2 regions of the Pseudalkalibacillus sp. Hm43 genome follow, and region 2 is predicted to be linked to the other one. Evidence: riboswitches for the same ligand, from Rfam matches in the RefSeq annotation. Region 2 holds a riboswitch; the other holds the start of a gene.
What was found. Region 2 has a riboswitch for S-adenosylmethionine ahead of ACXQIQ_RS06920 (homoserine O-acetyltransferase family protein). Riboswitches for the same ligand answer to the same signal wherever they lie in the genome.

Region 1 (3,979 bases), 110 kb from region 2:
CGAAATCCTCGAAAGTTCCAGGTGCAAGGGTATACGCGATGTTAAAGCCATCGACATCCGCTTCCCTCACCCAGCGCTCCAGTTCATCCGCCACCTGTTCCGGTGATCCAACGACAAGCGGTCCGCGACCACCAAGACCGACGTGCTTCGCCAGTTCCTCAACCGTCCATCGCCGGTTCGGATCGGCTGTCGTAAATACCTCCACGGAGGATCGCATCGCATCATTTTCGATATACTCAAGGGTCTGATCCGGACTGAACTGGGAAAAATCGATTCCTGTCCATCCCCCAAGTAGCGCCAACGCTCCGTCATAGCTGATGTAGCTTTTCTGTTCTTCGTACTTTTGCTTCGCTTCCTCTTCTGTCCGACCGACAATTGGTGTGAACACCGTAAAGACCTTGACACTATCCGCTCCACGCCCATTTTCATCAGCTTTTAAACGAATATCATCGACCGTCTTCCGCACGATTTGTGGCGTTGGACCGGCTACGAAAACACATTCGGCGTGCCTTGCTGCGAACTTTCGTCCACGTGGGGACGCGCCTGCTTGATAGAGGACGGGTGTCCCTTGAGGAGAAGGGTCACACAGGTGTATTCCCTGTACTTTGTAAAACGCTCCGTCATGATTGATGGCATGCACTTTTTCCGGATCGGCGAACACCCGCGATGTCTTATCGTGCTTCACCGCATCGTCCTCCCAGCTGCCTTCCCAGAGCTTGTAGCTTACCTCAAGGAATTCCTCCGCCAGCTCATAACGGTTATCATGACCGATTTGTCGATCAAGCCCGTAGTTCCGAGCAGCACTGTCGAGGTACGAGCAAACGATGTTCCATGCCACGCGCCCTTTCGTCAGGTGATCGAGGGTTGAAAATCGCCTCGCAAGTGTATACGGCTGTTCATAGGTAAGTGTATACGTAAGTCCGAAGCTCAAATGTTCGGTCGCCTGTGCCATCGCTGGAACGAGCAAGAGGGGATCATTGACTGGGATCTGCACGCCTTCCCGTATGGCCGTATCCTGACTTCCCTGATACACATCATAAACCCCGACCACATCCGCTAAAAACAGGCCGTCGAACTTTCCTTTTTCAAGGAGCTGTGCAAGCTCCACCCAATAATTCACATCGTTATACCGAAGCGACTGATCGTCCGGATGTGCCCAAAGCCCTGGTGATTGATGCCCCGCACACCCCATATCAAATGCGTTCAACAAGATTCGTTTCGTCATGATTACTCCTCCTTTTTCAAATAAAAAACCCTCTTCCAAAATAAGAAGAGGGCTGAAAATACGTTTCATATCGCTCTTCTTATCTTTCAAGCACATCGGCTTGCTGGAGTTGGCACAGTACTGCACGCAGTCTGTTGCCGAGGTTTCGCAGGGCCAGTCCCTCCACCTCTCTGGATAAGAAATGCAACTATTCTTTTTAAAAACATACCGTTCGTTCACCAATCACCTCTTTCAACAAAATAATAAAACCTCTTCTTAACGAATAAGAAGAGGTTGAAAATACGTAATCTCACGGCTCTTCTTATCTTTCAAGCACATTGACTTGCTGGAGTTGGCACAGTACTGCACGCAGTCTGTTGCCGAGGTTTCGCAGGGCCAGTCCCTCCACCTCTCTGGATAAGAATTCGATTCAGTTGTCATTTTTAATATGAATAATAATCTACTATCCACACGTGCACCTGTCAACAGGAATTTTGAATTTTTTTAAAATAAAAAAGGAGCACCCTACACAAATCCCATGATTTGTTTACACATAAACTATTGATATTAGTAAGTTCAAAAATAATAGGGTGCTTGTACAAGCAAACTCCACATTCCTAAATAAACTGTTAATAGGAGGTGCTTGCATGAAACGTTGCTCTATCAAAAGTTTTACTAGTGTATCTTGTCCTATTCCGCTTCCATCCAAAGAAAGCCCAGAATGTACACAGCGAAGAAATGAAATAGATACTGTTCCTTTTACAACCCCATCATTTGGACAAATATTCTTTATTAACCAACTATTTATTTTTATGGATGCCAAAACAGCTTGCCAAAATATTGATAATGAGTTTAGTTTGATTAACGAGCAAGATTTAAATGATCCTAATATTATTGTGACCCTTAAACAGATGTTTACCGTTAATAATACACTCTGCTCCATTGTTACGTGGGCACTAATAAATGGTCAACCAAAGCTTGTACAAATATTCGGGGAAAATTGTGTATGTGTTAACGGATGTCTTATCTTATGTGAAGATGTTGACTATGAAGTTTTGAAAACTCCCTCTTTGAATTGCCCTGCATTTGTTTTATGTATTAGACCACCTGCTTAAGGGCAGCTGACCATTACAATATAGAGAAAGCAAGAGTTCCCAAATGCGGAATCTCTTGCTTTCTTTGTGTGCTATTCTTTTATCCCATATCCCATACAAGTACGAGCAGTGTACCGAAGACGGTGAACAGGGCGATGATGACGCCGTAGTAGACGTTCGCGTAAATCGCGCCTTTATCTTCTGTTTCACCGGCGTGCATGAACACGACGAGCTGTAGGCCCGCTTGAAGGAACGCCGTGATCAGAAGGACCGTCATTGCGACTGCATACGACATGTCGAAGAAATAGACGCCCATCGCGACTGCCGTCAGTACCAATGAGAAGACAAATCCCATGATCTGTTTACGAGGAAAGAGTTCGCTCATATTACAACATTCCTTTCAAATAGATGAAACTGAAAATGAAGATCCAAACAACGTCCAAGAAGTGCCAGTACAGTGAGAAGATGAACGACTTGTTACCTGTTTCAGGCGTCAAGCCACGCTTCTTCACTTGCATCATGATGTAGAGACCCCAGAACAATCCGACAGTTACGTGCGCTCCGTGTGTTCCAAGTGTCGTGAGCAAGATCGACGTGAACGCACTCGTTTGGATGCCTGCTCCTTCATGTGCGTACGTAAAGAATTCGAAAATCTCTACGCCTAAGAATCCAAGCCCGAGGGCGAGCGTAATTCCGAAGAACCACAGCATCGCCTTCTGGCGACCGAGACGCATCGCATGAATTCCCAGTCCGATTGTAAAACTACTTGTCAAAAGCAAGAACGTTTCAATGAGAACCGGCGTGATCACGAAAATCTCAGCCCCACCCGGACCATTCCCTGTGCGGTTTTCTAGTGTGAAATACGTCGCGAATAGCGTCGCAAACAACATGATTTCCGCACCTAGGAACATCCAGAATCCGAAGATCTTCAATCTATTTTCTTCTGTACTATATTCTAACGGCAGCGAGTGATCGATTTTCATAATTAAGCACCTCGCATTTCTGATTCTGTGTCTTCGATTTCTTCCACAGAAATGTAATGACCGTGATCGATTTCAAATGAACGCATTGTCATGAAGACGAAGATTGCGATCGTTGCAATGATCGCCGGAATCCATAAGCTGAAGATGAGCGCGAAGCCCCATACAAAGAATACACAGCTCATGATGAACGGTATACCACTGTTGTTCGGCATGTGAATCTTCTTATACTCGCCTTTAAACAGCTCATGCCCCTTCTTCTTCGCATCCCAAAGTGCTTCGCTGGATGCGACTTCCGGTGTAACTGCAAAGTTATAGTGTGGTACTGGTGTGTGCGTCGCCCACTCAAGTGTACGCGCATTCCACGGGTCAGCACCGATATCACGTGAAGCATAACGGACACTGTGATAGATGTTGTACACAATCAGTACGAATCCGACTGCCATGATCGCAGCTCCGATAAAGGAAACCATGTTCATCGGACCAAATCCAGTAGACTCAGAATACGTGTACATACGGCGTGCTTGACCGTCCAAGCCTGTGATATACATCGGGATGAACGCGAGTATGAATCCAATCGATAGCAACCATGCCGTCCACTTTCCTATTCTTTCGTTCAGCATGAAGCCGAACATCTTCGGCCAGTAGTACGTGAGTCCAGCAAGCATCGCGAATACGACACCAGGGATGATCACGTTATG
Region 2 (3,979 bases):
TCGCCTTCGTTTTCGGTGTGATTGCTCTTCTGAAGTTCTCTGGATCCTTCGGGTCGACGAAATGTGTCGTGATGCCGTGCTTTGGCAGCGTTGTCGCAAACAAGTTAAACGTCCCACCGTACAGAGTGGATGCGGAGACGACTTCATCCCCCGCTTCTGCGATGTTGAAGATGGCCGTTGAAATTGCCGCCATTCCGCTGGCCAGCGCCAAAGCGCCGATACCGCCTTCAAGTTGCGCCACCCGCTCTTCCACCGTCGTCACCGTCGGATTATGGATTCGCGAGTAAATGTAGCCTTCTTCTTTTAACGCGAATAAGTCCGCAGCATGATCCGTATTTTCGAACTTGTATGCGTTCGATTGATAGATTGGTAGCGCTCGCGCACCTGTTACAGGATCAGCCTGCAGACCACCATGTACCCCGATTGTTTCTAAACGATATTTCTTGTTTTCACTCATTTGAACCTCTCCTTTTCATTTATGCTTGTTTGTGTTGGACCAATGTGTCGAGCTCGGTTAATTTTTCCTGAATGAACCAGCCCCATTTTTCAAATTCGACGAGAAAGCCGTCATGACCGAATTTTGATTTCACCTCGTAAAACTCCGCGTATCCTCCTTCTTGCTGAATCGCTGAAATGAAACCTGCCAATACTTCCGACGGATAGACGAGATCCCGGGTGAATCCGACACCGAAAACCGGAACCTGATACCCGTGGATGACTTGCTCGAGGCCACCTCTTCCCCGGCCGATGTCGTGTGTGTTCATCACATCAAGCAGCGTCAAATAACTGTCTTTGTTGAATCGTTCCTGCAATTTTTCCCCTTGATAACTTAAGTAAGAAGCGATTTCGTACGTTGGAATTCCATCTTCTGCAATGCGCTGGTTTCGGTTGAACCGCTCATTGAAGAGCACATCCGAACGATAGGTCATCATGCCGATCATACGGGCGATGCTCAAGCCTTGGTCCCCTCCGTTCCGGATCGCTTCACCGGAAATATGGTTGAACGCGATGCCGTAGTCGCTTAAGGTTGGCGTCACTGCAATCGGAAACAGCGCATTCACGAACTCCGGATACATGAGTCCCCACTCAAGGACCTGCATGCCCCCAAGTGAACCGCCCATCACACCCTTCAACCGTTTGAACCCTAAGATTTTCAAAGCGACGTATTGGACTTCGACGAGATCCCGGACTGTGAGACGCGGAAAATGCTCCCCGTATGGCTCACCCTTTTTCGGATCCATTGACTGCGGACCGGTCGAGCCGTTGCACCCACCGAGTACATTGAAGGTGATGACCTGGTACTCTGTTGTATCGATATAGCCGCCATCCTCAATCAATCCTTTCCACCAGCCGGGTTCATCCTCTGTTCCCACAGTCAGATGTTGACCGGTCAGTGCGTGGCATACAAGAATCGCTGGGGCATCCCGTGGTCCGCACCGTTCATAAGCGAGTTCCACCTCCACCAGGCTCTCACCCGACTCAAGCGTAAAATTAGGAATCTGCACGATGCCCGTTTTGTAAAAGTTTTTCTGACTACTCACCAAATCGATCCCCCTTTGTCTCAGATTGATTTATGAAGATTCGAGAAACGTAAAAAGCCTCTCTGTATAGACAGAGAGGCAAAGTTAGCGAATTTGTCTCTCTCATCTCCCAAAGCGCATAAACGCCTTGCAGGATTTGGCACCATTTCAAACGTGACGTACGTTTGACGGTTGCCGGGCTTCATCGGGCCAGTCCCTCTGCCTCTCTTGATAAGAGCTTGCATATGAAATTAAGTTTTAAATTATCTGAATCTTAGCACGGTGATTTCAACGTGTCAACATCCAGATTTCAATTTTCCGAGTTGTACATCTATTCCTATTCAGAGTATAGCGAAAAAGTTCCAGCCAATTTTTTTAAACGGATTCTTTCTTCGGAACGATCGCACCTTTCTTGGAACGTAACGTCGTAATGAAACCGTCCAGCACCTCGTTGCTATAGACGAACCCTTTTCTTTTATAAAATTCGAGGGCCTTCTCATTGCCGTTGGAAACGAACACAAAGTAGTCCTCTACTTCCCGGTAGCTGTCGAGCCATTCCATCGACATGTTGAAAAGCTTGGACCCGATGCCGAGATCGCGGTACCCTTCATCGATGTAGAAGTTCGCCAAGCAGCCCACTTCTTCTCCCTCCACCGTATCCAGGTCGAAGAACGTGGCGAAATCCATGTCGTACGTCTCCTTAGGGGCGATGTTGGAATACACGTAAGCCACCGCTTTTCCATCGATCTTCGCGACCACGGTAAAATTATGTGTAGACCGTTGTACGGCAGGAATCATGCGCGATTCGAAGCTCATCGAGTCGAACAGCTCTGGGCGGAAATGCGCCATCGACTTCTGGAACTTCATCAATTTGTTGCAAAGGTCCCTGCAACATTCAATTTCGTCATCTTTGACGATTTCATATGTAATTTCCACTGGATTCACTCCTTTTTCAGCTCAAAACCTCCACTCGGTGGTCGGTTTTGGCACTTTTCGTGGGCGGTTTTGTAAAAAACAGCGTCGGTTTTAGAAAAATCAGGGGTGGTTTTAGAAAAATCCACTCTGGTTTTGCAAAAAATCACTGACGTTTTGTAAAAATGAAGGGTCGTTTTAGAAAAACGACCTACATTATTTTATGTGTGGGCCACCTATTTCTTTTTCACCGACTTCGACTTCGCTGATCCCGTAAACGGATTCATCTCGTACGTTAAGTCTTTACCAGCCGCTTGTTCCTCTTCATGAACTGCTTTTCCAATTGCTGCATAGTACCAGATTCCCGCGCCTAATGCGATGATTCCACCGACAACCGGCACCCAGACAAAGAACTGATCCATGTCGACCTCCTATGTCCTTTTACTCTTTTTCAAAGTTGTATACACTGAACCGCTATAAAACTAGCAGTTCGGCACCTTATACTCTTCTCCTTCTACATGAAAAATCCTCTTCCTAGGTGTGGAATAGGTGTTTCCTCCCATCACACAGGGATAAGGTCGTTCATATGATATATAATCGAGCATTGGACAACCCTTCTGGAGGTACACAATATGACAAGTCATAGTTTTCATAAACGTAAAATTGCGAACCACCTGATTACCCGGCCAATCCCTCTTTTTGATGAAGATTTTCCTATCATATTCTTCTGGAATCCTAAATGTGGATGTACTTCTCTCATAAAATGGTTTTTCTATCAAATCGGGAAGCTACAGGATGCTACGGAATACGATGAAATCATCCATACTTACAGAATGAAAATATTTGAACAACAAGACAACCATACGAATAAAATCCGGAAGCATTTGTTGGATGGGACGAAAGATGTTTATAAACTTGTCCGTGATCCTTATACGAGAGCCGTCAGCTCTTACTTCCATACACTCCGGACCCCGAGCATCATGAACTCGGTTGCTCCAGGCATGGATCAGGGATTGTCGTTCAAACAATTTCTGTATCGTGTTCAAAATATGGGAGTTGAACGTGGTAACATCAACGGGCATATGATACAGCAATATCTTGATGGTGAGAAGATGTTCATCAAGAACTTTATCAAGCTTGAACAATTCGCTCCCTCAATCAAAAAGATAGAGGAAAAGTATCAGCTACCCCCTTCACCGCTGGAGGAAATTATCAAATCTCCTCATCACGTCACCCAGAAGATGAATACCAGCGACAACCGTAACTTTGCCAACATGAGATTATCTAGCCAATCATTTTATCAACCTTTGCCACCATATGAAAATTTCTACGATCAAGATACCTTGCAATTAGTCAGTACAATTTATCAAAAGGATTTCATCAATTATGGGTACGACCTCAAAAAGATCTAAAGAAAAAGAGCTGATATGAAGTCAGCTCTTTTCTCATGATTTAACGTCCTGATGAAGTGCTAAAGTGCGTTTCTTCCCCGTTTTTGAAAATCGCAAGACGATCATAATCTCTGTCGAATTGGACTTCATAGATCA

Region 1: another riboswitch for S-adenosylmethionine. It lies ahead of ACXQIQ_RS07600 (LLM class flavin-dependent oxidoreductase); the one in region 2 lies ahead of ACXQIQ_RS06920 (homoserine O-acetyltransferase family protein).

The regions. Positions count from the first base shown of each region.
Region 1 is NZ_CM135129.1:1,416,899-1,420,877, forward strand. Features, by position in the region: gene ACXQIQ_RS07600 (LLM class flavin-dependent oxidoreductase) at 1-1,225, opposite strand, end outside; SAM riboswitch class I at 1,302-1,406, opposite strand; SAM riboswitch class I at 1,524-1,628, opposite strand; gene ACXQIQ_RS07605 (hypothetical protein) at 1,852-2,319, shown strand; gene qoxD (cytochrome aa3 quinol oxidase subunit IV) at 2,399-2,683, opposite strand; gene qoxC (cytochrome aa3 quinol oxidase subunit III) at 2,685-3,281, opposite strand; gene qoxB (cytochrome aa3 quinol oxidase subunit I) at 3,284-3,979, opposite strand, start outside.
Region 2 is NZ_CM135129.1:1,310,415-1,314,393, forward strand. Features, by position in the region: gene ACXQIQ_RS06915 (O-acetylhomoserine aminocarboxypropyltransferase/cysteine synthase family protein) at 1-457, opposite strand, end outside; gene ACXQIQ_RS06920 (homoserine O-acetyltransferase family protein) at 477-1,541, opposite strand; SAM riboswitch class I at 1,641-1,758, opposite strand; gene ACXQIQ_RS06925 (GNAT family N-acetyltransferase) at 1,896-2,456, opposite strand; gene ACXQIQ_RS06930 (hypothetical protein) at 2,669-2,854, opposite strand; gene ACXQIQ_RS06935 (sulfotransferase family 2 domain-containing protein) at 3,065-3,844, shown strand; gene ACXQIQ_RS06940 (hypothetical protein) at 3,885-3,979, opposite strand, start outside.